3 regions of the Aquibium oceanicum genome follow, and region 1 is predicted to be linked to each of the others. Evidence: predicted binding sites of a transcription regulator. Region 1 holds the regulator's gene; each other region holds the start of a gene.
What was found. The regulator LexA, encoded in region 1, represses DNA repair genes until DNA is damaged. The targets are predictions, from matches to a motif close to TGTTCNNNNTGTGTTCNG.
Positions count from the first base shown of each region.

Region 2: the regulator LexA is predicted to act here: its motif matches at 5,111-5,128, upstream of BSQ44_RS22475 (putative DNA modification/repair radical SAM protein).
Region 3: the regulator LexA is predicted to act here: its motif matches at 6,680-6,697, upstream of uvrA (excinuclease ABC subunit UvrA).

Region 1 covers NZ_CP018171.1:3,005,006-3,015,466, reverse strand. The annotation lists gene BSQ44_RS14710 (ComEC/Rec2 family competence protein) at 1-1,252, shown strand, start outside; gene lexA (transcriptional repressor LexA) at 1,306-2,016, opposite strand; gene BSQ44_RS14700 (OmpA family protein) at 2,319-2,843, opposite strand; gene BSQ44_RS14695 (L,D-transpeptidase) at 2,850-3,500, opposite strand; gene BSQ44_RS14690 (gamma-butyrobetaine hydroxylase family protein) at 3,633-3,989, shown strand; gene BSQ44_RS14685 (DUF1801 domain-containing protein) at 3,994-4,404, opposite strand; gene BSQ44_RS14680 (hypothetical protein) at 4,528-4,800, opposite strand; gene BSQ44_RS14675 (single-stranded DNA-binding protein) at 5,050-5,553, shown strand; gene BSQ44_RS14670 (adenylate/guanylate cyclase domain-containing protein) at 5,783-6,985, shown strand; gene BSQ44_RS14665 (hydantoinase B/oxoprolinase family protein) at 7,080-8,828, opposite strand; gene BSQ44_RS14660 (hydantoinase/oxoprolinase family protein) at 8,837-10,461, opposite strand, start outside.
Region 2 covers NZ_CP018171.1:4,602,766-4,613,226, reverse strand. The annotation lists gene BSQ44_RS22495 (heme-degrading domain-containing protein) at 1-48, shown strand, start outside; gene otnI (2-oxo-tetronate isomerase) at 100-891, shown strand; gene BSQ44_RS22485 (glycerate kinase type-2 family protein) at 888-2,153, shown strand; gene BSQ44_RS22480 (UdgX family uracil-DNA binding protein) at 2,378-3,871, opposite strand; gene BSQ44_RS22475 (putative DNA modification/repair radical SAM protein) at 3,874-5,109, opposite strand; gene BSQ44_RS22470 (GNAT family N-acetyltransferase) at 5,223-5,735, shown strand; gene BSQ44_RS22465 (WD40 repeat domain-containing protein) at 5,790-6,764, opposite strand; gene BSQ44_RS22460 (CobW family GTP-binding protein) at 6,773-7,807, opposite strand; gene BSQ44_RS22455 (MarR family winged helix-turn-helix transcriptional regulator) at 8,072-8,542, shown strand; gene BSQ44_RS22450 (DMT family transporter) at 8,647-9,567, shown strand; gene BSQ44_RS22445 (LacI family DNA-binding transcriptional regulator) at 9,661-10,461, shown strand, end outside.
Region 3 covers NZ_CP018171.1:2,794,469-2,804,929, reverse strand. The annotation lists gene BSQ44_RS13690 (cold-shock protein) at 1-197, opposite strand, end outside; gene BSQ44_RS13685 (glutathione S-transferase family protein) at 690-1,322, shown strand; gene BSQ44_RS13680 (hydantoinase B/oxoprolinase family protein) at 1,335-3,023, opposite strand; gene BSQ44_RS13675 (hydantoinase/oxoprolinase family protein) at 3,020-5,095, opposite strand; gene BSQ44_RS13670 (ferredoxin--NADP reductase) at 5,304-6,125, shown strand; gene uvrA (excinuclease ABC subunit UvrA) at 6,849-9,776, shown strand; gene BSQ44_RS13660 (transporter substrate-binding domain-containing protein) at 9,897-10,461, opposite strand, start outside.

The sequences.
Region 1 (10,461 bases):
TTCCGGAGCGGCGGTCGCGGCGCAGCGCAGCTTCGTCATGATCGCCGTGATGCTGGTGGCGCTGCTCTTCGACCGGTCGGCGATCACGATGCGCAATCTCGCCATCTCGGCGCTCGTCGTCATTGCGATAGCGCCGCATGAGGTGGTCGGGCCGAGCTTCCAGATGTCGTTCGCCGCCACGGCTGCGCTCATCGCGGCCTATGCCTGGTGGTCGGAGCGTCGGCTGAACGGTTTCACGGGCGGACAGCCGCGGCAACGCTCGCTGGTCGGAGGCGGCTTTCGGCTTCTGCTTCTCTATTGCGCCGGAATTGCGATGACCTCGCTGGTGGCGGGGACGGCAACGGCGCTGTACGGCGTCTGGCACTTCCACCGCATGGCGCCACTCGGCCTCCTCGCCAACCTCGGCGCGATGCCCGTCGTATCCTTCGTCATCATGCCCTCGGCGGTTCTCGCTGGCATCCTTATGCCGTTCGGCCTCGAAGGCTTCGCGCTCGACATCATGGGGTGGGGCATCGGGATCATGGTCTCGATCGCGGGATGGCTCGCCGAACGCACGCCTTTCGATGCCGTGGGCACGATCCCGCTATCGGCGGTGCTGTCGATGACCATTGCTCTCGTCCTCTTGACTGTCCTTTCGACCTGGCTTCGTCTCGCCGCCGTTCCGTTGCTCGTTGCCGGTATAGTGCTCATCGCGACGCGGGATCTCCCGAACCTCCTGCTCTCGGAGGAGGGAGACTTGATCGCCATGCGGACGGAGGCCGGGGAACTGGCGGTCAACAAGAGGCGACCCAACCGCTTCGTCACTGGCATCTGGATGGACGCGGCGATGACGCACGGTGTTGCTGTGCCGGTCGTCAGCGCCGAACCGCTGACCGCCGCCATGCTGGACGGGCTGGTCCCCGGAGCTTTCGCTTGCGACGAGACAAGTTGCATCGCGCGACACGGCGGCGGTGCGATCGTGGCGTTCGTTTCCGCGGAGGGGAACGCGCGCCAATTCTGCGATTTTGCCGACGTCCTCGTTATTGACGATGCCACGGCGGTTAACCCGTGCGACCCGGCGAAGTTGCTCGTGGTCACCAAGCGCGACCTTGCGCGGCGCGGCAGCGCCGAAATCCGCTTCGCCGGGGCAGGGCAGGGAAGGCCTGCGGAGATACGGTTCGCCGTCCGGGAACCCTACAGGCCCTGGCACGAGCATCGGCGTTGGTCCCGCGAAGCCCGCGGAATGCCGCCCTACAAGCGCGATGCGGACTGATTGCGCAGGGTAAGCATCAGGCGGCGTATGCGAACGCCGAAGACGTCTGGCGTTTAGTAGCGCCGGATCAGACCGACGAGACGGCCTTGGACCTTCACCCGGTCCGGCCCGAAGATGCGCGTCTCGTAGGCTGGATTGGCCGCTTCGAGCGCGATCGAGGCGCCCTTGCGGCGGAACCGCTTGAGGGTGGCTTCCTCGTCGTCGACCAGGGCCACGACGATCTCGCCCGGACTGGCGGTGGAGGTGCTGCGGATCACGACGGTGTCGCCGTCGAGTATGCCCGCTTCGATCATGGAATCGCCGCGGACCTCGAGCGCGAAATGTTCGCCGCCGGAGAGCATGTCGGGCGGCACCGCGACCGAATGCGTCTGGTGCTGGATGGCGTCGATCGGCACACCGGCGGCGATCCGGCCCATGACGGGGATGGAGATGCCGGCCGCGTCGTCGTTGCTCGCCTGGCGCGCGGGCGCCGGATCGGGGCGCTTTCCGAGGCTGCCCTCGATGACGCTCGGGGAGAACTTGCGCGGTCCACCCAGCCCCGGCGCGATGGAATCGGGCAGCCGGATGACCTCCAGCGCGCGGGCCCGGTTGGGCAGCCGCCGGATGAAGCCGCGCTCCTCGAGCGCTGTTATCAGGCGATGGATGCCCGATTTAGACGCCAGGTCGAGCGCCTCCTTCATCTCGTCGAAGGACGGAGGAATACCGGATTCCTTCAGCCGCTCATGGATGAAGAGCAGGAGTTCGTGTTGCTTGCGCGTGAGCATATTGGCACCCCTCAGGGAATCGAACGCCTAAAAACAAAACCGGAACAAACCTATCTGTTCCATTCTTGTTCCGCAATAGTTTTAATTCGAGTAAACAGTCCGGCGTCGCCGAGCTGGAAGCCAGTTGACGCTGGCGGGGCCGAAATACGCCAACCGGTGCCGAGGGTGCGGTACGGCTGATCGGCGACGGCGAAACAGCCCGGCGCCGCAATGGGGGCGTGTCTATCCGCTTGTGGCGAACACGAAAGCCGGCTGGAAGGCGCCGATCGCGATCAAGCGGTTGCAGCGCGAAGGCGACGCGCTCAGGCGGCGCCGTCCTTCTCCTCGCGAAGGTTGGATATGACGCGGCGGTTCTGCACCTTGCAGGCGGTGTCGGCGCAGTCGCGAACCACGCGCTCCTTCCCGTATCCCTTGGCCCACATGCGGTCGCGGGCGACGCCGGCGGCGGCGAGGTAGTTCATCACTGCCTCGGCGCGGCGGCGCGACAGCTCCACCATGGCCGCATCGCCGCCGGGGTCGTCGGCGAACCCCTGTAGCTTGACCAGCCATTGCGGATGCTTCTGCAGCCAGGCGGCCTGGTTGTCGAGCGTCACCCTGGCGGTCTGGTCGAGTTCGGCCGATCCTTGCGCGAAGTAGGTCCGGCGGCCGACGTTGAGGATAAAATCCTCCTCGCTGCCCGGCTGGACGTTGGCGAAGCCGGCGGCCGGCGCGTTGGTGACGTCGGGCACCGGCGGTTCAAGCGTGGCCGTGGTGGAGGTGCAGCCGGCCAGCAGAGCGAACGCGAGCGCGGCGAAGAGCCGGCGCCTCATTCCGAAGAAAAGGGTCATGTCGGTTCAGCTCTTCTTCGGCGCGTTGTCGGCGATATGCGGCAGGACCTGGACCGCGGTGCCGACCGGGCAGCGCTGGTAGAGGTCCATCACGTCCTCGTTGAACATGCGGATACAGCCGGACGAGACGTCCTTGCCGATGCTCCATGGCTCGACGGTACCGTGGAAGCGGTAGCCCGTGTCGGCCCCGTCGCGATGGAGGTAGAGCGCGCGCGGGCCGAGCGGATTGTCCGGCGCGCCGCCCTCGATGAACTGCGGCAGGCCGGGCTTGCGCTCGTGCATCTCCGGCGGCGGGGTCCAGCGCGGCCACAGCGCCTTGCGCGCCACGTTGGCGCGCCCGTACCATTTGAAGCCCTCCTTGCCGACGCCGACGCCATAGCGCACCGCCGTCTGGTTCTCGACGATCAGATAGAGGAAATGGTGCTGGGTATCGACGACCACCGTGCCCGCCGGTTCGGCGGAAAAGTACTTGACGATCTGCTTGTGCCAGATCGGATCGATGACATCGAAATTGGTGCGCTTCCAGCTGACGCCATTGTCGATGCCGGTGCCGGCGTACCAGGATTTCTTCGCGGCAGCCCGGGCCGGAACGCCCATCGCCGTCGTCGCCGCCAGCGCCAGTCCGCCTGCCAGCAAGTCACGCCGCGTCACATTCATCTCGATCCCCTCCGACGATCACCCTGCGGAAGCTTATAGAATCGATTCTGTAACCTTCCAATGTCGAAGTTGCGGGTAAGCCGCTACGATGGGGCCTTCCGGAACGTTGCCCGCAGTGCTTATAGGGGACCCATGAACGCACCGAAGGAACTGAGGGTCTCGAAGGATCGCCGCCTGCTGACGGTGAGCTTCCCCGACCATGCGCCGATCGAGCTTGCCGCCGAGATGCTGCGGGTGCTCTCGCCATCGGCCGAGGTGCAGGGCCATTCGCCCGACCAGCGCGTGACTGTACCCGGCAAGCGCGACGTGGCGATCCGCAAGCTGGAGCCGGTCGGCAATTACGCGGTCAGGATCGGCTTCGACGACGGCCACGACACCGGCATCTTCACTTGGTCCTATCTTCACCAGCTCGGCCACGAGAAGGAGGCGCGCTGGCAGGCCTACCTCGACGAACTCGCCGAGAAGCGGCTGAGCCGCGATCCCCGCTGAGGCGTCACTTCTTCTTCCGTGCCTTCTCCGACACGTTCCGGGCGACCGCCGCACGGATCAGTGCGCCGAAGGCGTCCGCGTCCACCGTATCGCCCTCGAAGAGATCGATGGCTCTGCGCGCATTGCCTTCGAGGCTGGCGTTGAAGAGGCCGGACGGGTCGTCGAGCGCAGCGCCATTGGCAAACGTCAGCTTCACCTTGTCCTTGTAGGTCTCGCCCGTGCACACGATGCCGTCATGCTCCCAGACCGGCACGCCGGAGGGGTTCGTCGGCTTCACCCACTTCACCGTCTCGACCATGGCGGGATCGGCCTGGCGGATGAGTTGCCGGACGCGGGTGAGCGTCTGGCCGCGCCAGCCACCCAGTTCTGATATCTTCGCGTCGATAAGCCGGTCGGGCGTGATGTCGTGGTCCATGGAGTTGCCATTCGTCTCTATGAAGCCAGTTCTGCCCGTCGGGCGACGGGCAATGTCGAGGAGCACGGCGGACGATTTACAGGGCGACGGTGTCGGACGGCTCTGCGGCGCGGCAAAACGCGTTCAGCGCCTCCTGGATCCGTTGCGATCGCCGAAGCCGATCTCGTAGGACACGCTGCCCGAGATGCGGATGTCCCAGTTTCCCGCACGGATGCTGCCGGGCTGGCTACCCGCGGCCAGCGCTTCGTCTGGCTCGGGCTGCGGTTCCGCGGCGACGGGCGAAATGGAGCCGGTGGTCACGCCCGGCAGGGCGTCATCGGTCGGTGCCCGCTGGTCATCGGCAAATGCCGGTGCGCAGAACAGGGTCAGCACGAGCAGTGCCAGGGTTTTCCTCATCGGAACCTCCTCATGGACGATGCGATGTTTGCGTCCGGTCATGCCGGCCTGTCAAGCCGCAGCCGTTTTCAAGCATCCGGCGGCGGCGACATTGCGTCCGAGCTGGAGGCGTGATAGGAACATATCAAGAACGAAACTCGTGTGGACATGTCCGGTAAATCATCGCGCTCCCGTGCGGTGGCGGCCCGCTTGGGCTATAACGGGTACAGGCTGAAAAGCGACCATTCCGGACAAGCGTGGAGATGTGAGATGGCAGGAAGCGTCAACAAGGTCATTCTGGTCGGCAACCTGGGCGCGGACCCCGAAGTCCGGCGCCTGCCGTCCGGCGATCCGATCGTGAATCTCAGCGTCGCGACGTCGGAAACCTGGCGCGACAAGAATTCCGGGGAGCGCAAGGAAAAGACCGAGTGGCACCGGGTCGTCATCTTCAACGACAACCTCGCCAAGGTGGCCGAGCAGTACCTGAAGAAGGGCATGAAGGTCTACGTGGAAGGATCGATCCAGACGCGCAAGTGGCAGGATCAGTCGGGCCAGGATCGCTACTCGACCGAGGTCGTGCTGCAGAAGTTCCGCGGCGAGCTGCAGATGCTGGATGCACGCGGCCAGGGCGAAGGCCAGGGCGGCGGCTATTCCGGCGGTCGGGGCTCCGACTTCGGCTCTTCGGGACCGATGGATGACGATCGCGGGCGCGGCGGCAGCAGCGGCGGTGGCGGTGGTTTCTCGCGCGAACTGGACGACGAGATTCCGTTCTGAGAGGGGCAGGCGACCCTGCGAACCAGGGTTGTGTTTCCAATCGACTGGCGAAGCCGAACTGATTCCGCTGGCGCGCCGCCCCGAGCTTGCGCGGGTGTGGTTCGTCTTGCGCCGGATGATCACATAGACGCAGTGTGCATACCAGGCGTCGCTCCGCGGCTCTTGCGGGCGCAGCGTCCTCGACCTAGCTCCGTCTTGAAATAAGCCTCAGCCGGTCGGGACCGTTGGAATGATCGTCAAGCCGCATCCAGAGACACGCGTCGATGCTCCGGCATCCGACGAGGTGAACGATCTGCGGATTACGGGCCTGATCGCGTGGATGGTCGACGGAGCGCGGTCGAGCACGAGCCCCGATGCTTTCGTGAACGATTTCTGCCATCGTCTCGTGACTGCCGGTATACCGCTCGATCGCTTCGGCCTCTTCGTCAACACGCTCCATCCGAACGTCGCCGCGCGGCGCTTTCTCTGGACCGCCGCTGAGGGCGTGCAGATGCGCGAAGGCGCCCTCAGCATCTTCTCGGAAGATCAGTACCTGAAGAACCCGCTTCCGGCCGTTACCTCGCAGCAGGTAACGATCCGGCGCAGGCTGACCGACATCGCGGCAATCGACGAATTCGTCATCCTGGGCGAACTGAGGGATGAAGGCTTCGCCGACTATCTGGCGCAGCCGCTGATCTTCACGACGGGCGAGACGCATGCCGCCACGTTCTCGACCAGGCACCCGCGCGGCTTCTCCGATCACCAGCTCGCGGCGCTGGATCGCATCCGCCAGCCTCTGGCGCGTCTCGTCGAAGCCTACCTCTTGAGGCTCAACGCGGCATCCATCCTCTCGACCTATGTCGGCCGGGGAAGCGGCGAGCAGATCCTGAACGGGCGCGTCCACAGAGGCGATGGAACGGAAATCGAGGCGGCGATCCTCTTCACGGACCTCATCGGCTTCACCGAAATCTCCAACCGGATCTCCGGGCAGAAGGTGGTCGAGATGCTGAACGACGCCTTCGACCTGATGGTGCCTCCGGTAGAGGCGCACGGCGGCGAGATCCTCAAATTCCTCGGGGACGGTTTCTTCGCGATCTTCCCCTACGACGGCTCGCGGGCGCTCGAGCAAGCCGTGAAGGCGGCGAGCGAGACGATCATGGAGGGAGAGGCGAAACTGGCGGCCAGTCCGCTCGGAGAGAGCCTGGCCTTCCGCTCGGCCCTGCATGCCGGGCGCTTCCACTACGGCAACATCGGCGGGGCGAACCGCCTCGACTTCACGGCGATCGGCCGCCCCGTGAACTATGCCGCGAGGCTGCTCGCCGCCGCGTCCGACCTGTCGCTCCGGCGTGTCGCATCGTCGGACATCGCCATCAATCTCTGCACCGTCCCGCGGCTCGCGGCAGAGGTCGAGTTCAAGGGGTTCGAGGGCAAACAGAAGGTGTTCTCGTACTGAGCTTGCACGGATGCGCCGGCTTCGGCCGCTGTGTGACCAGCCACGAGCGGCGCCGTGCCAAGGGTCATATCTTCAGATCGAGATACTCGTCGATCTACGCTTCCTGCGAATCCTGAAACTCCCTGCGCTTGGCGCGTCTCGCCAGTGTGAGTGCTTCGTCGAGAGCCCCGTCCGGCCGTACTACGACACCATAGAGTTGTTCCGCGGCCTCGCGGCTGACGATGCCGCCCATGACATCGGTCATAACCGCGGCGAGGGGGCGCTGGAACGGGTCGCCGAAGCCGCCGCCGCCGCCCGACAAAATCTCGAAGCGGGGATTGTCGAGTGTGAGCTTTCCATAGCGAGGCAATTGGGGGCGTGTACCGTCGGGCTGGACGACCGCGATCCGGCAGTTGTCGCCGTCGCCGCCCCCATTGACGCCGAAGCCTGCGGAATGTCCCAGGCCCTCGCTGCGGAACGTGTGGATCACCTGACCGATGACTTCGGCTTCGTAGGCAACGCCCGCGCCGCCGCGCTTCAGGCCGGGCCCCCCCGAATCGCAGCGGATCTCACAGCGATGGACCCGGATCGGATAGAGCCGCTCATAGGCTTCGATGTTCGGGATGGTCAGGCCGCCGAGGGAGCCGAGGAGCCCGATCTGGTCGAAACCGTCTCGCTCGCGCACCGCGCCAGCGCCAGACAGCGCATTCCAGTGGTACATCACATAGGGCTCGGCCTGGCGGTTCAGTCCGGTGGAGATGCCGTGGATGGTCTTGGACCATCCGGCGCACGCCTTCTCGGGCGCGGCCTTGGCCAGAGCCTGCCAGACCGCGTGCACGATCTCGTGGCCCATGTACATGGTGCTCATGGTCTGTGCGGCAGGCGCGCGCGGATTGACCAGCGTCCCCTCGGGAAGGATGAGCCTGGCGCAGCGGAACGTGCCCTCGTTGATTGGGACGTCGTCGCAAAGGAACGAGGCGAGGCCGACATAGGTCAGCGAATGGCTGTTGGCGATGGGGCTGTTCTTGAAACCGATCATCTGCGGATCGGTGCCGGTGAAGTCGATGAGAAGATTGTCTCCCTCGATGGTGAGCTTGATGCGGATGGCGTGGTGACCATCGGTGAAGCAGTCGTTGTCGGTGTATTCCTCGCCCTCATACGTGCCGTCCGGCAGCGCGGCCACTACGTTGCGGAACGACGCATCCGCGTGATCCAGCACCGCGGCGAAGCAGTCGATCAGACCATCCGACCCGAGTTCGGCGGCAATCGCCTGGATGCGCTCGCAGCCGATGCGCGTGGCGCCGATCATGGCCTGAAGGTCGCCATCGAGCAGCTCCGGCGTGCGGCTGTTCAGAAGCAGCAGCCTCCAAAGGTCGCGCCGCACCTCGCCGCGCTCGATCAGGCGGACCGGGGGGAGCCTCAGGCCCTCGTGGAAGATTTCCGTCGCATCGCCGTTGTAGGTGCCCGGCGCGCCGCCCCCGATGTCGGACTGGTGCGCGCGGTCGCAGGCGATGGCGACCATCCGGCCGTCCACGAAAACGGGTGTGGCGACCACCCAGTCCGGCAGATGGTTGCCGCCCGCCACGTAGGGGTCGTTCATCAGGAAAACGTCGTCTTCGGCGATATCGTCGAAGGATTCGATCAGTGCGCGCGCGGCGAAGCCACCCCCGGCCGCGTGTGCCGGCAACCCGTCGGCCTGGCTGATGATAAAGCCGTTGGCGTCGGTGATGTAGCACGTGAAATCGTGCGCCTGGCTGAAGATCGGACTCAGGGCGGTCTGCGACATCACCCAGCCCATCTGCTTGCAGATGTGGTCGAGGCGGTTCTGGACGAGGGCGAGACGGACGGGATCGATGGCGGTCATGGTCGTTTCTAGCCAATCTCGATGAGGTAGTTGCCGGATGGATCGACGCTGACGACATCGTCGCGGCCGGCGAAGAGGGTGGTGGTCGCTTCCTGGATGACGAGCGGTCCGTCCATCCTGTGGCCGGGGCGCAACTGCGCCCCGTCATAGACCGGCACATCGAGCCACCCAGCGGTGCGATCGACATAGACGCGCCGCGACCCCGCCGCTCTCGCTGGGCCATCGGCGGCGGGGGGGCGAGGGGCAGCCAGCCGTATCGCCGGGATTGTGGCGATCAGGCGCAGGCCGACGATGCGTATCGGCGTGATCGGCTTGATGTGGCCGTAGGTGCGCTGGTGCTCGGCCTCGAAACGCGATCTGATGTCACTTGCCGCGTCGACGCCGCGCGAAAACGGCACGCGCAGGGCCCGGAGTTGGCCCTTGTAGGTCAAGTCGAGTTCGGCTTCGTAGGTCACGGCGTCGGCTTCGTAGCCCTCGCCAGCGATTTCGTCGGCCGCGTCCTTGCCCATTTCCGCCAGTGCGGCGTCGAGGCCCGCGACACCCGTATCGCCGAGTTCGACATCGGTGACCTGCATGAAGTCCAGGCGCAGATCGCTGTCGAGCATGCCGAGCGCGCAGAACACGCCGGCGTGGCGGGGAACGTAGACGCGTGTGCAACCCAGCATCCGGCCGACCGCTGCACCATGCATAGGGCCCGCCCCGCCGGCTGCCACCAGGGTGTAGCGGGCCGGGTCGACGCCGCGTTTGACGCTGATTTCCTCGACCGCATGCAGGAGGTTCTGTTCCAGGAGGCGGATCATTCCGGCCGCGGCTTCTTCCTCGGAGACGCCCAGGGGGCGGGCCACTTTCTCGGCCACGGCCGCACGGGCGCGCTCCTCATCGATTTCGATGGCGCCGTCGCCGATCGGCCCCGGCCGCATCCGCCCCAGGATCACCAGGGCGTCGGTGGTGGTCGGGTCTTTCCCGCCACGTCCGTAGGCGGCTGGACCCGGATCGGCGCCGGCCCCCTGCGGTCCGCAGATGAGCAGCCCGGCATCATCGACGCGGGCGATCGTCCCGCCACCGGCGCCGACGGTATGAATTTCGACCGCCGGCTGGGCAACGTGAAAGCCGCCGATCTCGTACAGATCGACGAGTTGCGCCCGCCCGCCGCTCATCATGGTGACGTCACAGCTGGTGCCGCCGATCTCCATGGTTATGAGGTCGTCGGTGCCGCACATCTTGCCGAAGTAGCGCATGGCTCCAACGCCCGCGGCCGGGCCGGAAAGGCAGATCCCGACAGGAGCGCGCGCCACGCGGTCCACCGAGACAGCGCCGCCGTTGCTCTGCACGATCAGGATGTCCTGCGACAAGCCGAGTGCGCGCAGCCTCTCCTCGAGCGCCTTCAGATAGCTGACGACGCGCGCACGGATGTGCGCGTCGATGACGGTCGTGGAGCCGCGCTCGTATTCGCCCATGATCGGCGCCAGCGCCGAAGATAGGGAAACCGGCAACTCGCAGCCGAGACTACGGATCGCGCGTTCAGCCGCCTGCTCGTGACGGGGATCCACATAGGCGTTCATGAAGCAGACTGCGATCGCTTCGACGCCGTAACCGTCGAACGTCGCCAGCGCCGCCTCGATGTCGGCCTCTT
Region 2 (10,461 bases), 1.6 Mb from region 1:
GCGCATTTGGGACTCGATCATGCGGCGCTGGCGCTGCCCGCGGCGTGAACGGCATTGCCTCGCCGGCCGATTCCGTCATGATCGTCGCCTGAGGTGCCGATGCCGAAGTTAGCCGCTAATCTGTCGACCATGTTCTGCGAGGTCCCGTTCCTCGAACGCTTCGAACGGGCGGCCTGGGCAGGCTTTTCGGCGGTCGAGTTCCAGTTTCCCTACGCGTTCGCCGCTGCGGATATCGCTGCCGAACTGAAGGGCAACCGGCTGGAGGTCGTGCTGTTCAACATGCCGCCCGGCGATCTCGCTGCCGGCGAGCGGGGCCTGGCAAGCCTTCCGGAGGCGCGGGAGCGGTTTGCCGAAAGCGTGGGGATCGCGCTCGACTACGCGCGGACGATCGGTTGCCGGCAATTGCATTGCATGGCCGGCGTGCTGTCGGGCGACGCGTCGATGGACGAGCGTGAAGAGACCCTCGTGGAAAACCTCGCTTATGCCGCGCGTGTCTTCGCGCCCCATGGCATCCGCGCGCTGATCGAGCCGCTCAACCCCTACGACACGCCGAGCTATCTTCTGACTTCGGTTGACCACGCGGCCCGGATCGTGCGGCGGGTGGGATCGGATCAGGTGCGGATCCAGTACGATCTCTACCACCAGAGCCGCACGCGCGGGGAACTGCTGGCGACCTTCGATCGCCATCGCGAGCTGATCGCGCATATCCAGATCGCCGGCAATCCCGGCCGGCACGAGCCGGACGCGGGCGAGATCGACTACCGCTTCGTGCTGGAGGCGCTGGACGCCAGGGGCTACGACGGCTTCGTCGGCTGCGAGTATGTGCCGGCCGGCACCACGGAGGAAGGGCTCGGCTGGGCACGCGAATGGCTGGAAGCGGGAGCATCATGAGCGAGATCGATCCGAGGGCATTCTTCGTCTCGCTCTATGACGCCGCCGTCGCGGCGGCCGATCCGGCGCGCGTGATCGGCAGCCATCTGCCGCCGAAGCCGGCCGGGCGTACCGTCATCGTCGGCGCCGGCAAAGGCTCCGCACAAATGGCAAGGGCGTTCGAGGATGTCTGGGACGGGCCGCTGGAGGGCCTGGTGGTCACCCGCTACGGCTATGCCGTGCCCTGCCGGTCGATCGAGGTCGTCGAGGCGGCGCATCCCGTGCCCGACGCGGCGGGGCTGGAGGGCGCGCGGCGGCTTCTGGAGACGGTCTCGGACCTGTCGGAGGACGATCTCGTCGTGGCACTCGTCTCGGGAGGAGGCTCGGCTCTCTTGCCCGCGCCGGCGGGAAGCCTGACGCTCGACGACGAGATCGCCGTCAACCAGGCGCTGCTTGCCTCCGGCGCGCCGATCTCGGCGATGAACACGATCCGCAAGCACGTCTCTGCGATCAAGGGCGGACGGCTCGCCGCCGCGGCCTGGCCGGCGAAGGTGGTGACGCTGCTCGTCTCCGACATTCCCGGCGACCGGCCGTCGTTGGTGTCTTCGGGGCCGACAGTGCCCGATGCTTCCACGAGACAGGACGCGCTGCGGCTGGTCGAGACATGGCGGATCGCGCTGCCCGAGGCGGTGATGGACCATCTGCGTTCGCCCGAGGCCGACGCACCGCATCCCGACGATGCGCGGTTCATCCGCAACGAGGCGCACATCATCGCCTCGGCCGCCGTGTCGCTGGAGGCGGCGGCCGAGGCCGCGCGGGCGCAGGGGATCGAGGCCGTCATCCTGTCGGATGCGATCGAGGGCGAGGCGCGCGAGGTCGGTTCCGTGCATGCCGCGATCGCGCGCGAGGTGGCGTTGAGGGACCGGCCGTTTCGCAAGCCGGTGGTGATCCTGTCGGGGGGCGAGACGACGGTGACGCTGCGCGGAAAGGGCAAGGGCGGGCGAAACACCGAGTTCCTGCTGTCCCTGGCGCTCGGCATCGACGGCGTCGACGGCATCCACGCCTTCGCCGCCGACACGGACGGCATTGATGGTTCCGAGGACAATGCCGGCGCCTTCGCCGATTTCGCCACGGTGTCGCGCCTACGGTCGGCAGGCCTCGACCCGCGTGCGATGCTCGGCGAGAACGACGCATGGACGGCGTTCGGGGCGATCGGCGACCTGTTCGTGCCGGGGCCGAGTGGGACAAACGTCAACGATCTTCGGGCGGTGCTGGTGCGTTAGTCGTGGCGCTTTTGGCGCGGACTCGCGCACATCCCGCCGCCCCTCATCGCCCTCTCGGGCACTTCTCCCCGCGAGCGGGGAGAAGGAGCCGCGTCGACCGTGTTTGGCCCGACTTGCAACATCGGCGGATCGTGGCGGGTTCGCGCTTTTCTCCGCGCTTGCGGGGAGAAAATGCCGACAGGTAGATGAAGGGCAGGCGCCGGGATCGGCCGGTGACCTCGCGGCTACGCCGCCATCAGTTCCCTGACCGCCCTCATGTCCGCCAAGAATCTTCCGCGCTCCGCCTCCTTGTCGGCCGGTTCCGGGATGCGCAGGATGTAGGAGGGGTGGATGGTGAGGAAGACGCGCAGGCCGTCTTCGCGTTCGACCACCTGGCCGCGCATCTTCGTGATGGGGACCGTCTTGCCGAGCAGCGACTGCGCGGCGGTTGCGCCGAGCGCCACGGCGAGGGTGGGCTTCAGGATCGCCAGTTCCTTGTCGACCCACCAGCGGCAGGCCTTCACCTCCCCGGCGTTCGGCTTGGCGTGGATTCGGCGCTTGCCGCGCGGCTCGAATTTGAAGTGTTTAACGCCATTCGTGACATAGACTTCCGAGCGGTCCACCTCGGCTTCCGCTAGCACGGCGTCCAGCATTTTCCCCGCCGGGCCGACGAAGGGCTTTCCGGCAAGGTCCTCCTGGTCGCCCGGCTGCTCGCCGACAAACACGACCTTCGCTTTTTCCGGTCCTTCGCCGAACACGGTCTGGGTGGCATCGCGCCAGAGCGGGCAGCGGCGGCAGCCTTCCGCCGCGGCGCGCAGTTCGGGGATTGTGCTGGCGTTCGCGCCTTCGTCGTCGGGACCCGGCTCGACATCCGGTTCCGGCCAGTGGCGCGCCTTCACCTTGGCATGGTGCGGGGCGGGTTCGGTCGGCAGTTTCTGGATCATGTCCCTGGCCTTGTCTTCGGCACCGCGGATCAGGTCCGGAATGAGCGAGGCTTCGGGAAGGTTCCGCCAGTACTTCTTCGGCATCTCGGCCTGCATGGCCTTCACCTTCAGCCGCGCGGGATTGAAGATCGAGGAAAAATAGGTGCGCCACAGCGCTTCGGCATCGTCCTCGGACGGCGCGTCGGCGCGGGTGGCGCCGGGGCCGATCGCCAGGCGCTCGCCGTCCCAGTCGGCCGAGGCATAGGGCGTGAGGATCGTCCAGCGCATGCCGGTGAAGCGGCGCACGAAGAAGGGCGCGTTGCGCTCGACGATGAAATGCAGCGACTCGAACCAGGCGACGTGGCGCTCGTCTGCCCCCGAGCCGATGCGCCGGAAGCGCACGAAGGCGCGCATCTTGTGGATGTCCCGGCGCACGGCCTTCGCCATCGCCTCCAGACGCCGCACGTCGGGATCGGAGGCGATCTTCAAAAGGTCCGGTTCTCGGCGCAGCCGCAGCAGAATGCGGTAGAGCAGTGAAAAACGCTCGGCATCCGAGTGGCAGATCACCGCTTCGGCCGCCTCCACGAAAGAGCGCGGCACGGTGAATGCCGTCCCGCCGTCCGGAGCCGCGTCGCGCGATGGCGCGGCGCCGTCGAAGAGATCGGCGCTCGCGGCGCCTGACACCGCCCAGCCTACCTGATCGGCGGGGATCTCGCGCATCGCCAGCGCGCGGGCAGCCTTCCGCCAGCCGTCGAAATCGGTCTGGCCGGCGAGCCGGATGGTGATGCGGGGAAGGGGTTTCGGAAGTGCGCTCATGGTCAGAACAGCGAAAGCTGGCGGGGTTCGGGAGCGACCCTGGCCTGCAGGGTGGCGGAATCGGTGAGGCCGCCGGGCGACCAGCCTTCGGCGACGATGAAGGGCCGCACCTTGGCGATCGACTGGCAGAGGCGGCCGACGTCCTCCAGCCGCAGCCGGCGATGTTTTCGCGTCTCCAGGATCCGCTTGACAACCTTGGTGCCGAGGCCGGGAACTCTCAGCAAGGCCTCGCGGTCGGCGCGGTTGATATCGAGCGGGAACATGGCGCGGTTGGCGAGCGCCCAGGAGAGCTTCGGGTCGATGGCGAGGTCGAGCATGCCGTCCGGCCGGGCAGAGAGGATCTCGCTTTCGCCGAAACCGTAGAAGCGCATCAGCCAGTCCGCTTGGTAGAGTCGGTGCTCGCGCATCAGCGGCGGCTTCATCAGCGGCAGAGCGGCGGAGGAATCCGGGATCGGGCTGAAGGCGGAATAGTAGACGCGGCGCAGGCGGTAGCTGGCGTAGAGCCGGGAACTGGTCTTCAAGATCGTCGCGTCGGGCGTGGCGTCCGCGCCGATGATCATCTGGGTCGACTGGCCGCCGGGCGCGAAGCGCTCGCGCGTCTTCGTGCGCAGGGTCGGTTCGGACTTCTCGTCGATCTTCGAGCGCAGCCTCGCCATGGAGACGCGGATGGTCTCGGGGCGCTTCTCGGGCGCGAGCTTCTTCACCCCCTCGTCGGTCGGCAGTTCGACGTTGATCGACAGGCGATCGGCATAGAGCCCGGCCTTCTCGATCAGCTCCTGCGAGCATTCGGGAATCGTCTTCAGATGGATGTAGCCGGCGAAGCGATGCTCGATGCGCAGGCGGCGCGCGATCTCGACCATCTCGCCCATCGTGTCGTCCGGCGAGCGGATGACACCGGAGGAGAGGAACAGGCCCTCGATGTAGTTGCGCTTGTAGAAGTCGAGCGTCAGCTTCACCACCTCGTCGACCGTGAAGCGGGCACGGCGCACGTTCGACGACGAACGGTTGATGCAGTAGGTGCAGTCGTAGATGCAGAAGTTGGTGAGCAGGATCTTCAGGAGCGAGATGCAGCGCCCGTCCGGCGCGTAGGAATGGCAGATGCCTGTGCTTTCGGTGGAGCCGATGCCGCCGCTCTTCAGCGAATTGCGCTTCGCCGCGCCCGAGGAGGCACAGGACGCGTCGTACTTGGCGGCGTCTGACAGGATCGCGAGTTTCTCGCGGAGGGGAAGCGTTGCCATGAGTTCATGATATGTTCCGAATTGCGGCGGCGCTATGAAATTTGACATGCCGACTGGAATTCGTGCGCGCATCGTCTTGCGGCGCGTCGGGCCGCCGCTATGGTGCGCCCATCATGAAAGCAGCCGACGACCTCAGGAAACCGCCCGCCATCGAGCCGATCACCGCGGCCTTCGAGCCCGCGGTGCTGGCGCTGAACAACGAGCATGCGGCGGAATTGTCGCTGCTGGACGCCGGGCGGCTGTCGCATCTCCTGGCGCAGTGCTTCGCGGCCTTCCGGATCGGCGACCTGGACGCGTTCATGATCGGCTTCGATCAGGACGCGCCCTACGACAGTCCGAACTTTCTCTGGTTCCGCGAGCGCTACCCGCGGTTTGCCTATGTCGACCGGATCGCGGTCGCCTCCTTCGCGCGCGGACGCGGGCATGCGCGGCAGCTCTACGAGCATTTCTTCGAAAAGGCGCAGCAAGCCGGCCACACGGTCGTGACCGCGGAGGTGAATTCCGATCCGCCGAACCCGGCCTCGGACGCCTTCCATGCCGCATTGGGCTTCGAGGTGGTCGGAGAGGCGGAGATCTACGGCGGCGAGAGGCGTGTCCGGTACTTTGCCAAGGACCTGACAGCCTGATCCGACCGTCCCTTTGTCCATCCCGGCGTCGTGACGACGCCACACAAGGGGGCGTCAGCCCGATATGTCGATGACGCCGCAATCGCCGGTTTCGGAGCCGAAGACGACGCGCCGGCCGGCGCGGTCCCAGGCCAGCGAGGTTATCGCGCCCTTGCCCTGACGGCGCAGCAGCACTTCCTTCTGGTCCGCGAAGCGGGCGGCCATCACCATGCCGTCGGCATAACCGATCGCGACGAACTCGTCGGCCGGGTGGCACGAGACGGCGGTGACCATCGTGTTGCCGCGCGTACCGAGTTCCAGCGGCGCCTTGCCCATGGGGCCGTCCTTGCCCTGGAATGGCCAGACGATCGCGGCCGGCGCGCCGGAACTTGCGAGCCAGCGCCCCTTCGCGCTCCAGGACAGGCTCTTCACCTTGCCCGGATAGCCGGTCATGCGCATGTGCTTGCCATCGGTGATCTTCCAGCCGTGCAGCGCGTTTTCCTGCATGGTGGTGACGACGAAGTTTCCGTCGGGCGAGAAGGTGATGCCGGTATGCGCGCCGGCCCATTCGAGTTCGACCGGCTTGCCGTCGGCGGCGGGAAAATGCAGCGTCGCGCCGTTGTAGCGGGCTGCGCCGATCCGCATGCCTTTCGGCGAGAAGGCGACGCCCTCGACCGTGCGCGGATGCTGCAATTCCTTGGTCTTGCCGTCAGCGAAGCGGACGAAGGCGGTGCGCCCCGAGGCGAAGGCGACGGCGCCTTGCGGGCCGGATGCGACGCTCGACACCCATTTGCGGCCGATCTCGGCCAGGACCTCGATCGCTCCGGCGGGCGATACGGCGACGACCTTGCCGTCTTCGCCGCCCGTGATCATTTTGTCGCCCTTTTCGGTGACGGTGGCGCAAAGCAGCCCATCATGCGCGGTCACCTGCTTGTGGCCGTTGTCGAGCCGGTGCACCGTGCCGTCGGCAAGCGCGAAATGCGGGATGTCTGACAGGAAGACGGCGGCGATGCAGTGGCCGTCGAGGTCGAGCGGAGCGACGGTGGGCATGGTTCAGATCACGCCTGGCATGCCTGGAACGTTCGCTCCAGCCGTTCCCGGTCCAGTTCGCGACCGATGAAGACGAGCCGGCTCTCGCGGGCCTCTCCGTCCTTCCACGGGCGCTGGTGGTCGCCTTCGATGATCATGTGCACGCCCTGCACCACGTAGCGCTCCGCGTCGTCCTTGAAGGCGATGATGCCTTTCAGGCGCAGGATGTTGGGTCCCTCCATTTGGGTGATCTTCTCGATCCAGGGGAAGAACTTCTTCGGGTCCAGTTCGCCAGCGCGCATGGAAACGGACTGCACCGTCACGTCGTGCAGCGGGGAGGGCGCCGCATGGTGGTGGTGCGCATGGTCATGATCGTGATCATGATGCTCGTGGCCGTGATCCTCGTCCTCGTGCTCGAGGAAATGCGGGTCGTTGTCGAGCGCGCGCTTAAGGTCGAAGGCGCCGCGGTCGAGCACGTTTTCCAGGTCGAGGCCGGCGCGCTGGGTGCGGTGGATTTTCGCGGAAGGATTGATCGCGCGGATGGTCGCCTCGACGGCGGCGAGTTCCTCCTCGCTGACCAGGTCGGTCTTGTTGACGACCACGACGTCGGCGAAGGCGATCTGGTCCTCGGCCTCGCGGCTGTCCTTCAGCCTCAAGGGGAGGTGCTTGGCATCGACCAGCGCCACCACGGCATCGAGCTTCGTCTTGGAGCGGACGTCGTCGTCCATGAAGAAGGTCTGGGCGACCGGCGCGGGATCGGCGAGCCCCGTGGTCTCCACCACGATGGCGTCGAAGCGGCCGGGCCGGCGCATCAGGCCCTCGACGACCCGGATCAGGTCGCCGCGCACCGTGCAGCACACGCAGCCATTGTTCATCTCGTAGATTTCCTCGTCGGATTCCACGATCAGGTCGTTGTCAATGCCGATCTCGCCGAATTCGTTGACGATGACGGCGTAGCGCCGGCCATGGTTTTCGGAGAGGATGCGGTTGAGCAGCGTGGTCTTACCGGAGCCGAGATAGCCGGTGAGTACGGTGACGGGGATCTGGGTCTGAAGGTCGGACATGTCTTGCCCTCGATCGGAGGAGGATGGGTGTTGCCGCCATATAGGACGGCCGCGGCGAGATTGCACGCGGCCAAGCGGGAGGTCGCGCCTTCATCGGGAGACCGGCGGAAAAGTGTCATCTGTCTGATACAGAGGTCTGCCAAGGGTTCGCCGACGAATTAGCCGGCTGGCCGGGAAACGGTCACCAGGCGGGCGGTCCCGGCATTGGAGTTCCGGGGACGGTCATCTATGCTCGGGCGAACGGTCCGAGAGGATGGAGGGGGCATGGCAAAGGCTGAAAAGGGCGCGGCGATCACGCGGTTGCAATCGGCCGCGCGCCTGTCGCGCACCGCGCTCGCGGCAAAGCTGCTCGACCATGGATTCTATGCCGGGCAGGACCAGATCATGCTGGCGCTGGCGCACGAGGACGGCCAGACGCCGGGCCAGCTCGCCACGCGGCTCGGCGTTCGGCCGCCGACGGTGACCAAGACTATCAACCGGCTTCAGGCGCAGGCTTTCCTGGAAAAGCGGGCTTCGGAAAACGATGCGCGCCAGTCGCACATCTTCCTGACGGAAGCGGGAAGGGATGCCATCCGCTCGATCGAGAAGTCGGTCCGCAAGACGGAGAAGCAGGCGCTGAAGGGGCTCGACAAGAAGGAGCAGAAGGCACTGGCGAAGCTGCTCGCCCGTATAGAAAGCAATCTCGCGGGCAATTCCCACTCCGAAATGCCCGAAGACGCCGACGACGAGGACTGACCCGCGGCGCCCGACGCTTGGCCGGGCGCCGGCTTTTTTTTGCTTGCTCTTCCATTTGCGATCCCTGAAACAGGATCGAGCAGGCGGACAACGGCGAATCCTTGGTGAAAATCAGCTCCGGGCATCAGGAGGCGGCGACGCCGGTGGTTGCGATCCTCCTGGTGTTCAGCGCCGGCTTGACCTTCTCCTTCCTCGATTCCAGCGCGAAGTTTCTCGCAAGCGAGGGGTTCGCTCCGCCTTTCATCGCCTGGATACGGTTCGCCGGCCACGCCGTCCTCGCCTTCCTGTTCCTGCGGCCCTGGCGGTCGCTGGGGCTATTCGCCACCGCGAGCCTGCCGCTGCAGCTGTTGCGCGGGATGTTCCTGTTTGGGTCTACCCTGTTCAATTTCCTGGCGCTCCAGACGCTGCAGCTGGCGGAGACGGTGTCGATCGCATTCTTCGCACCGATGGTGATCACCGCCCTGGCGGGGCCCCTGCTCGGGGAGTGGGCCGGGTGGCGGCGCTGGCTCGCCGTCTTCGTCGGTTTCGGCGGCGTCCTCGTCATCACGCGTCCGGGGCTGGGCGTGTTCGGGATAGGTCACCTCTACGCGCTCGGATCGATGCTGAGCTACTGCTTCTACGTCATCATGACCCGGCACATGGGCGCGCGGGAAACCGCCGAAAGCCTGATCTTCTACTCGGCCCTCGCGCCGGTCGTGCTGATGGTGCCTGCCGTGCCAATCTACGGATCCATGCCCCACGAATGGCTCCATTGGGCCATCCTGCTGTCGCTCGGCTTCTATGGCGCCTTCGGCCACTACCTTCTGATCCTGGCCTATCGCGTCGCCACGACCACCGCGCTGGCACCCTACGCCTATCTGCAGATCGTCTGGATGGTGACGCTCGGCTACGTCGTCTTCGGCGACCTGCCCGATCTCTGGACGCTTGGCGGCACGCTCATCATCGTGGCGAGCGGCCTCTACATCGTTCATCGCGAGCGGCAGTTGCGGCTCAAGGCCACCGCGGCGCCGCTGCCGCCGAAGTGATCCCGCACGAAAAGCATTGAACAGGGCAAAGTCCTTCGCCTATAGCTGACTTAAACAGTTTAAAGATTGCCACGGCTCAGGCGGGAGGGCGCTCTGGCGCAGAAGATAAAGCTTTCGACCATCGCGGACGCGCTCGGCGTCTCGACGGCCACGGTGTCGCTCGCGCTGCGCGACAGTCCGCTGGTCGCCGATACGACCCGGGAACGCATCAAGGACCACGCCCGGACCATCGGCTACATCTACAACCGCCGCGCCGCGAGCCTGCGGACCTCGCGGTCGGGGATCGTGGGCGTCGTCGTGCACGACATCATGAACCCGTTCTTCGCCGAGATTCTGAAGTCGATCGAAAGCGAACTGGATCGCAGCCGCCAGACCTTCCTGCTGTCCAACCACTACGATCAGCTCGAAAAGCAGCGCAACTTCATCGACACGCTGCTGCAACTCGGCGCCGACGGCGTCATCATGTCGCCGGCGATCGGCACGCCGCGCGAGGACATCCAGATGCTGGAAGAGAACGGGCTTCCGGCGGTGCTGGTTGCCCGCTCCGTGGAAGGGGCCGGCGTGCCGGTGTTCCGCGGCGACGATTCCTACGGGATCGGTCTCGCGACCAATCATCTGATCTCGCTCGGCCACCGGCGGATAGCCATGATCGGCGGCACCGACCAGACGTCGACGGGCCGCCACCGCTACCAGGGCTACGTGCTGGCGATGGAGAAGGCCGGACTGAAGACCCAGCCCGACTGGCGCATTCCCGGTCCGCGCACCAAGCAGGCGGGGTTCGAGGTTTCGGGTCAGTTTCTCGCGCTACCCGACAAGCCGACTGCTGCTGTATGCTGGAACGACCTTGTCGCCATCGGCCTGATGAACGGGATCGCCCGCGCCGGTCTCGTGCCG
Region 3 (10,461 bases), 210 kb from region 1:
AGGTTTTCGGCCGAGCTCCTGCCGTCGCGATTGCTCTTGACCACCTCGTAGGAGAGCTTCTGGCCTTCCACGATGGTGTTCATGCCCGCGCGCTCAACGGCGGAGGCGTGAACGAATACGTCCTGGCCGCCGGCGTCGGGCTGGATGAAGCCGAAGCCCTTGGTGGCGTTGAAGAACTTTACCGTTCCGGTTTCCATGTCGATTTCCTTTCAAATCGGCGTTTGATCCGCCGGCCGGCCGCGTGCCGGGCCCGGTCGGGCATCGAAATCGAGAAGGAGAACCGAACGCGCCGGGGCGCGATAGCAATTGTTCGTCAAGAAGATCGATGGCTCAGATATAGGGCGCGGAGCGGCGCTCTTCAATGCCCGCCGGAGGCCGTGGGCCGTCCCCCGCCGCGGTTTCCGCGATCGCGGAATAGGATCCCCCACTGGAATGAGGAAACATCGTCGGCGTGCGTCGCGGATCCCGAAAGCGTATCTCCCACGCGATCTGGCAACATTCGGGTGCGGCTCACCCCCTGTCCCTGGACGAGGCTTGGACGGGGGATTTTTCCCGGCTCCCGGAACGGCTTGCCCCTACAATGCCTCCCCGGGAGCCGGCGACTCTCCCGGGCGGTCTCCTGACGCTCTGCTGTCAGGAGCGGCGTGCTAAGTCTTCGGCCTGATCGAGCCGCACCCGGAATTGCCACCATGCTGACTTTCTACCACGCCCCCTGGTCCCGCTCGTCCGGCGTCTTCTGGCTGCTGGAGGAACTCGGCGTCGACTACCGGATGGAGATCGTCGACATCCGCGCCAAGGGCGGCGTGGACGAGGCCTACCGGTCGATCCAGCCCAACAAGAAGGTTCCGGCGATCGTGCATGACGGCGTGACCATCACCGAACGGGCGGCGATCTGCATCCATCTGGCCGACGCGTTTCCGCAGGCCGGACTGGCGCCGGCGATCGGCGATCCGCGCCGGGGGCCTTATCTCACCTGGATGGTCTACAGCGATTCCGTGTTCGACCCCGCCGTCGCGGCGCGCGCGCACGGGCTGACCTATGGCAGCAACGACTATTCCTTCGGCTTGTTCGAAGACCTGGTGGGCAATCTCGAGCGGCATCTTTCCGCGAACGCGTTCGCCGCCGGGGACGCCTTCACTGCCGCCGACACGCAGCTTGCGAGCGGCATCGGTTTCACAATGAACATCATGAAGGTGCTGCCGGATAAGCCGGTCTTCCGAGACTACCTCGCCCGCGCAACAGGTCGCCCCGCCTATGGCCGCGTGCAGGAAAAGGACGCCGAACTGGCGCGGCTGCATCCGTGGGAGCAGAATTTCGGCTGACCCGCCGGGAGATCAGCCGTTGTAGCCGAATTTCTCGGCCGCTTCGTCCGGCGTGTAGTAGCCCATCGCGACGTCGCGCCTGACGAGGGCCGGATCGCGCTCGCGCGGGTCGCCATAGCCGCCGCCGCCCGGCGTGCCGACCGCGACGCGGTCTCCGGGCTGCATGGGAATGTCCTGTTCCTTGGAAAGATGTTTCGGGACGTGCGCCTCGCCGCCGCGCCACACGGTGACGGTGTTGACCGCGCCGTCCTCGCCGCCCAGTGCGCCTTGCGGGCCGAAGCGTCCATGGTCCATGACGAAGGAGGCGCGCGCCTCGCCGCGCAGGAGTTCGATCTCATAGCTTAAGCCGAAGCCGCCGCGGTGTTTCCCGGCTCCGCCGGAGCCTTCGCGCAGGGCATAGTGGCGGTAGAGGATCGGGTAGGCCTGCTCCATCACCTCGATCGGCGGCGACTTGGAGATGCCAATGGTGGAGCAGCCGTTGGAAAGCCCGTCATGGTCCGCATTGCCGCCATAGCCGCCGCCCGAGAGCTGGTAGAGCACGAAACCGCGGCCCCGCGCCGGGTCGAAGCCGCCGAGCGCGAAATTGCCCGACGAGCCGGCGGGCGCGGCGGTGACCCGGTCGGGGATCGCCTGGACGAGCGCGGCGAAGACGGCCTCGGCGATGCGCTGCGAGACCTCCGCCGCGCAGCCGGACACAGGGCGGGGATAATGCGCGTCGAGGAAAGTGCCTTCCGGCCGCTTCACCACCAGCGGCTCGAAGGCGCCGGCGCTGATCGGCACGTCGGGGAAGACGTGGCGCATGGCGAGGTAGACGGAGGAGAGCGTGGTGGCGAGCACGCTGTTCATCGGCCCTGTGCACGGCGCGCTGGAGCCGGAGAAGTCGAAAGAGAGCGTCTCGCCGGCCTTTTCGACGGCGAGCGCAATGGTCAGCGGCTCGTCGACGACGCCATCCGAATCGACATAAGCTTTCGAACGGTAGACCCCGTCGGGGATCTCGGCGATGCGAGCGCGCATCTGGTCGGCGGCACGGCGGCGCAGTTCCGCGATGGCCTCGGAGATGGTGGCGTCGCCGTAGCGGTCGAGAAGCTGGCAGAGCCGCTCCTCCCCCACCATCAGGGCCGCGGCCTGGGCTTTGATGTCGCCGATGCGCTGGTCCGCGATGCGGATGTTGGAAGCGATGATGGCGTGGATCTCGGGATCAAGTTTGCCGCGCTTGAAGAGTTTGACCGGCGGCAGGCGCAGGCCCTCCTGCTCGACCGCGGTGGCGGAGGCCGAGAAGCCGCCGGGCACCGAGCCGCCGATGTCGGGCCAGTGGCCGGTGTTGGAGAGCCAGCAGAAGATCTTTTCGCCGCGCCAGACCGGCATGGCGAAGCGCACGTCCATCAGGTGTGTGCCGCCGAGATAGGGGTCGTTGACGATGTAGATGTCGCCCGGCTCGGGCGGCTGGCAGCGGCCATCGGCAATCATCTCGATGATGGTGCGGGTGGAATACTGCATGACGCCGACGAAGACCGGCAGGCCTCCGATGCCCTGCGCGATCAGCGATCCGTCCTCGGCGGAATAGATGCCGTCGGAGCGGTCGTTGGCTTCCGCGATCACCGGCGAGAAGGCGGCGCGCGAGAAGGTCAGGTCCATCTCGTCGCAGACCTGCGCAAGGCCGGCCTGGATGACGGAAAGCGTGATGGCGTCGAGCGAGCTCATGCGGACTTTCCCACCTCCACGATCAGATTTCCGTCGACATCGGAGCGGACCCGGTCGCCGGGCTCGATGACGGTCGTGGCGTCCATCTGCTCGACGATCGCCGGTCCCTCAAACGACGCGTCGAGCGGCAGTCTTTCGCGGTCGTAGACGGGGGTATCGTGCCATGTGCCGTCGAACCAGACGGGCCTCGTGTGGAGAAGCGCGTCGGCGAGCGCGGCGCCCCGGCCGGAGGGATCGATGAGCGTCGACAGGTCGACCGGCGCGCGTTCGCCAATGATGGAGGTGTTCAGATTGACGAGATTGGCGCGGATTTCCGGCAATTCGACCTTGAAGCGCGCGAAATAGGCCTTTTCGAACAGCGACTGCAGCACGTACCGGTCGACGGCGGCTGAGGGAAGCGGCACGTTGAGAAGGTGAGTCTGGCCGACGAACTGCATGTCGGCGGAATGGACGATCCGAACCGCCGCCGGCTTGACGGCTTCGCGGCCGATGGCTTCGCGTCCCTCGGCGGCCTGGGTCTCGAGGATGTCGCGCACCGCCGCCTCGTCGAGGCCGGCGACGGGCTGGTTGACCGTGCGCACGAAGTCGTGGCGCAGGTCGGCGACCACGCAGCCGAGCGCGTTTGTAATGCCGGGCCGTGCCGGGACGATAACCCTGGGGATTCCGAGTTCGCGGGCGAGCGCGGTGGCGTGGAGCGGGCCGGCGCCGCCGAAGGCGAAGAGGGCGAAATCGCGCGGGTCGTTGCCGCGCGCGATCGACACCATGCGCACCGCGCCCGCCATCTTGGTGTTGGCGATGGTCAGCACCGCGCCGGCGGCGGTCGTCGCGTCGACGCCGAGCCGTTGCCCGAGCGTGCGGGCAAATGTATCGCGGATGAACTCGACGTCGACGGCGCCGTCGACCGAAAGGAGCTTCTTCGCATTCAACCGTCCAAGCAGCAGGTTAGCGTCCGAGATGGTCGGCTCCGTCCCGCCGCGCCCGTAGCAGATCGGGCCGGGCATGGCGCCCGCGCTCTCCGGTCCGACGCGCAACAGGCCGGCGTCGTCCACCCGCGCGATCGATCCGCCTCCGGCGCCGACGGTGTGCACATCCACCATTGGCACGTGGATCGGCATGGCGTACTCGATCTCGATCTCGTTCGAGACGGCCGGCTGGGCGCCGCGGATCAGGGCGACGTCGGTGGAGGTGCCGCCCATGTCGTAGGTGATGACGTTGGCAAAGCCGGCGCGGCGCGCGGTGTAGGCCGCCGCCATGACGCCCGAGGCGGGCCCCGACATCACGGTCTTGGCCGCCTCGCGGGTGACCAGGCCGGCCGAGATCATGCCGCCATTGCCGTTCATGACCAGAAACTCGCGGGCATAGCCGCGCGACTGCAACTCCGCCCGCAGGCGGCCGACGTAGCGTTCAAGGATCGGCTGGACCGAGGCGTTGACGGCGGCCGTGACGCCGCGCTCGAATTCGCGGGCTTCCGACAGCAGCGCGTGGCCCATGGTGACGTGGCCGTTCGGCCAGAGTTCGGCCGCGAGCTCGGCAGCGCGCAGTTCGTGCACCGGATTGGCATAGGCATGCAGGAAGTGGATGACGAGGGATTCGCAGCCGGCATCGAGCAGCTTGCGCACCGCCGCCTTCACCTCCTCCGCGTCGAGAGGCACGCGCACGGCGCCCGACGCCTCGATACGCTCCGCGACTTCGAGCCGCAGGTCGCGCGGAATGACCGGCACGAAAACGCCGGTCATGCCGTAGGCTTGAGGCCGGGTGCGCCGCCCGAGTTCGATCACGTCGCGGAAGCCGGCAGTGGTTATCATGCCGGTCCTGGCCAGCCGGCGCTCCAGCACCGCGTTGGTCGTGGTGGTGGTGCCGTGCACGAGGAGATCGATGCCGGCAATCGGAAAATCGATCGATTCCAGCGCCTTGACGACCCCGAAGGCCTGGTTGTCGAGCGTGGTGGGCGTCTTTGCGAGGCGGACCTTGCCGCCGTCGCGACCGTCGATGAGGATCAGGTCCGTGAACGTTCCGCCGACGTCCACGCCCGCGACCACTGCGGCCGGTGAAACGCCGGTTTTCTCGTCCATGGCGGATTCCCGAAACGTGCGCCCTACGGATCAGGCGCCATTTGGAATGGGCGTCTACCCCTGCGCCTTGACCCGATTTTCATTTGTATACTAATAAATTCACCGAGCAAGAGAGAGGTTTTCGACGCCTCGTCCACCTACTTGGGCCGCTTGCGGAACCGTCGCCAGTGGTCATGCCGAACGTACTCCAGACACGAGGGTCGAGCCGATGATTCCGGTTCCCGCCAACGCCAATGCCGAGCCGCTGAAGTTCCCGATTCCGGCGAACGTCCACGCCGAGACGGTGGTTTCGGTGAAGCACCATACCGATCGTCTGTTCTCGTTCCGCATCACGCGCCCGCAGAGCTTTCGTTTCCGCTCGGGCGAGTTCGTGATGATTGGCCTGCCGAACGCGGAAAAGCCCGTGTTCCGCGCCTACTCGATCGCGAGCCCGGCCTGGGACGACGAACTGGAGTTCTACTCGATCAAGGTGCCAGATGGTCCGCTGACGTCGGAGCTGCAGAAGATCGTGCCGGGCGACACGGTGCTCCTGCGCCAGAAGTCGACGGGCACGCTGGTGGTGGACGCGCTGAAGCCCGGCAAGCGTCTGTGGATGATCGCGACTGGTACCGGCATCGCGCCCTTCGCCAGCCTGATCCGCGATCCCGACACCTACGAGAAGTTCGAAGAGATCGTGCTCACCAACACCTGCCGCGACATCGCCGAACTGCAATACGGCGACGCGCTGTTTCAGAGCGTGTCGCAGGACCCGCTGATCGGCGAGCTGACGCAGGGGCGGCTGTCCTACTACGCCTCCACCACACGCGAGTCCTCCGCGCGCAACGGCCGCATCACCGACCTGATCGCTTCGGGCAAGCTCTTCGCTGACCTCGGCGTGGCATCGTTCGATCCGGCAGTCGACCGGGTGATGATCTGCGGCTCGCTGGACATGATCCGCGACGTGAAGGACCTCGTCGAGAAGGCCGGGCTGGTGGAAGGATCGAACGCGGCACCCGCCGATTTCGTGGTCGAGCGCGCTTTCGTGGGATGATGGCGGCGCGAGGTCGCGGTCGCGCGTCCTTGTAGAGGGATTTGAATGACTGATCCCTCTCGTGCGCTACACGAAAAAAGCCCTGCCGCGGTCACGCGGTCAGGGCTTGTTCTGTGTCAGGGGTCTTCCTGAACTGCCGGACAAAACTTCCGGTCATGTTTCGGGCGCTGCGCGATCTGGATCGACGGCCCGACTACAGTCTCTGATTGTGATGTGAACGGCGGGTCGGGGGAACGGCCGCTTCCCCGGCGCCCTCGCGCCTATGCCCGCCGCGGCTCCGCGGCATTCGAGCGGAGCCAGATGGGACTGTCCGGTGGAGTCATTCCTCTCTCCTCTGCCTGTTGCATCCGCGTCGCTTCGCGCTCGAGCCTCCTGCGTCGTCTCGCTGGGGCCCCGCTTCTAGCGATCGGCCCCGAATGGAGGCGTTCGCGAAGGACATTTGGAGAGTGACTCCAGGGTCCGGGCCTGTCAACGAAATCCGCCGCCCCGACGCAAAACGTGATCGCATGTTTCAAGCCGGTCCGCCGGTTATGCACAGGGCGGTGTCAGGAGGCTGTTGCCTTTTTGTTCCTTGCCCTTGCCCCGCTGCGGCATTCGCGGCTAACTCGTTGCGGCGTGCGCGCGCGTCCCTCGACGGAGCGGCGAAAAATCCTACATGGGGGTGCTGCGGGATCGTTGCCCGCATCCTTCCTCCCGAGACCAAGCACGAGGCTGCGACCGGCCATGGCCGACCAGAAATACATTTCCATCCGCGGCGCGCGCGAGCACAATCTCAAGAACGTCGATCTCGACATCCCGCGCGACAGTTTGACCGTCATGACCGGCCTGTCGGGCAGCGGAAAGTCCTCGCTCGCCTTCGACACCATCTATGCCGAGGGCCAGCGGCGCTACGTCGAGAGCCTGTCGGCCTATGCGCGGCAGTTCCTGGAGATGATGCAGAAGCCCGACGTCGACCAGATCGACGGCCTGTCGCCGGCCATCTCCATCGAGCAGAAGACCACCTCGCGCAACCCTCGCTCTACCGTCGGAACGGTCACCGAGATCTACGACTACATGCGCCTGCTCTACGCGCGCGTCGGCGTGCCCTATTCGCCGGCCACCGGCCTGCCGATCGAGAGCCAGACGGTGTCGCAGATGGTCGATCGCGTGCTGGCGCTCCCGGAAGGCACGCGGCTCTTCGTCATGGCGCCCATCGTGCGCGGCCGCAAGGGCGAGTACCGCAAGGAACTGGCCGAGCTGCAGAAGAAAGGCTTCCAGCGCGTTAAGGTCGACGGCGCCTTCTACGAGATCGCCGACGCGCCGACGCTGGACAAGAAGTACAAGCACGACATCGACGTCGTGGTCGACCGCGTCGTCGTGCGCGGAGACCTTGCCGCCCGGCTGGCGGATTCCATCGAGACCGCGCTGCGCCTCGCCGACGGGCTCGCCATCGCGGAATTCGCCGACCGGCCCCTGCCGGCCGAGGAGACGTCGGGCGGCGGCGGCGCCAACAAGTCGCTCAACGACACGCACGAGCGCCTGCTCTTCTCGGAAAAATTCGCCTGCCCCGTCTCCGGCTTCACCATTTCGGAGATCGAGCCGCGGCTGTTCTCCTTCAACAATCCCTTCGGCGCCTGCCCAACCTGCGACGGGCTTGGCAGCCAGCGCGCCATCGATCCCGACCTCGTCATCCCCGACGAAAATCTCACGCTGCGCGCCGGCGCCGTCGCCCCCTGGGCGCGCTCCACCTCGCCCTATTACGGCCAGACGCTCGACGCGCTCGGCAAGGTATTCGGCTTCAAGGTCGGCGACCGCTGGTCGGACCTGTCCGACGAGGCGCGCCACGCCATCCTGCACGGCACCGGCTCGCGCCAGGTCACCTTCGCCTATGACGACGGCCTGCGCTCCTACAAGACCACCAAGACCTTCGAGGGCGTGATCCCCAATCTGCAGCGGCGCTGGAAGGAGACCGAGTCGGCCTGGAGCCGCGAGGAGATCGAGCGCTACATGTCGGAGACCCCCTGTCCGGCCTGTTCCGGCTACCGCCTCAAGCCCGAGGCGCTGGCGGTCAAGATCGACGGCCGCCACATCGGCGAGGTCACCGCGCTATCGATCCGCAAGGCCGGCGACTGGTTCGAGACCCTGCCGCAGGCGATGAACGCCAAGCAGAACGAGATCGCCGCGCGCATCCTCAAGGAAATCCGCGAGCGCCTGCGTTTTCTCAACGACGTCGGCCTCGATTATCTCGCTTTGTCGCGCAATTCCGGCACGCTGTCCGGCGGCGAGAGCCAGCGCATCCGGCTGGCCTCGCAGATCGGCTCCGGTCTCACCGGCGTGCTCTACGTGCTCGACGAGCCCTCGATCGGCCTGCACCAGCGCGACAATGCGCGCCTGCTCGATACGCTGAAACACCTGCGCGACATCGGCAACACCGTGGTGGTGGTCGAGCACGACGAGGACGCCATCCGCACCGCCGACTACGTGGTCGACATGGGCCCGGCCGCCGGCATCCATGGCGGCCGCATCGTGGCCGAAGGCACGCCGGCCGAGATCATGGCCAACCCGAAGTCGCTCACCGGCCAGTACCTCTCCGGCGACCTCGCCATCCCGCTCCCCGAGCAGCGCCGGCCGCTGAAGAAGGGCCGCCGGCTCAAGGTGGTCAACGCGCGCGGCAACAATCTGAAGGACGTCACGGCCGAGATCCCGCTCGGCACCTTCACCTGCGTCACCGGCGTGTCGGGCGGAGGAAAATCCACCTTCCTGATCGAGACGCTCTTCAAGGCCGCCTCGCGCCGCATCATGGGCTCGCGCGAGCACCCGGCCGAGCACGAGCGCATCGAGGGCCTGGAATTCCTGGACAAGGTCATCGACATCGACCAGTCGCCCATCGGCCGCACCCCGCGCTCGAACCCCGCCACCTACACCGGCGCCTTCACGCCGATCCGCGACTGGTTCGCAGGCCTGCCCGAGGCCAAGGCGCGCGGCTACCAGCCCGGCCGCTTCTCCTTCAACGTCAAGGGCGGCCGCTGCGAGGCCTGCCAGGGCGACGGCGTCATCAAGATCGAGATGCACTTTTTGCCCGACGTCTACGTCACCTGCGACGTCTGCCACGGCAAGCGCTACAACCGCGAGACGCTCGACGTCACCTTCAAAGGCAAGTCGATCGCCGATGTGCTCGACATGACGGTGGAGGAAGGCGCCGACTTCTTCGCCGCCGTGCCGTCCGTGCGCGACAAGATGGAGACGCTGAAGAAGGTCGGCCTCGGCTACATCCACATCGGCCAGCAGGCCACCACGCTGTCGGGCGGCGAGGCGCAGCGCATCAAGCTCGCCAAGGAACTCTCCCGCCGCGCCACCGGCAAGACCCTCTACATCCTCGACGAACCCACCACCGGCCTGCACTTCCACGACGTGGCGAAACTGCTCGAGGTGCTGCACGAGCTCGTCGACCAGGGCAACACGGTCGTCGTCATCGAGCACAACCTCGAAGTGATCAAGACCGCCGACTGGGTCCTCGACCTCGGCCCCGAAGGCGGCGACGGCGGCGGCGAACTGCTCGTGGCCGGACGTCCGGAGGACGTGGTGGCGGTGGAGCGGAGCTATACGGGGCAGTTTTTGAAGGAGCTGCTGGAGAGAAGGCCGGCGGGAGGGAAGAGGCAAGCGGCGGAGTAGAGGGTTAGCCAACGCAGAGCTCGTGCTTATCTAACGTCGCCACCGCTCCATCGGCCACGGCGAAACCCGCCGGGTGGCGACGACCGGTCGCGTCCGCAGCCGGGACCGGGCCGCCCGCCGCTATTCCTCTTCGCCCAGATACCGGAACGTCAGCGCGTCCCAGTCTTCGGTCTCGAGGAAGGTGAGCAGGGCGTTGTTGACGGCTTCGCGCATCGGGCTGCCCTGCGGCAGGGCGATGCCGTAGTCCTGGCGGCCGAAGGTACCGCTCAGCACCTCGGTCTCGCCGTCGTCCATATCGGCCGCGAGATATTGCAGCAGCGGCTTGTCGTAGACGAAGACGTCGATGCGACCGTCGGCGACGGCGTCCATGCCCTGCGCGACGGTGTCGAAGTTGCGGAAGTTCACCCGCCGCTCGGCGAGCCAGATCTCGCTGGCCGAGCCCTGGATGGAGCCGACCAGAGCTTTCGGCAGGTCGTCGGGGCCGCGGATGGAGCCCGAGATGCGGTCGGCCGTCAGCGCCGAGGCGATCATGCCGGTGAAGGTCGAGGTGATGATGATGGCGGTGAACATCCACACCAGTGCCACCGCCCGCCCGCTCGGCGTGCGCGGCGCCTTGTCGCCGTAGCCCACCGTGGTCATGGTGACGGCCGACAGCCAGAAGCCCGAGCCGAGCCCCTTCCACCAC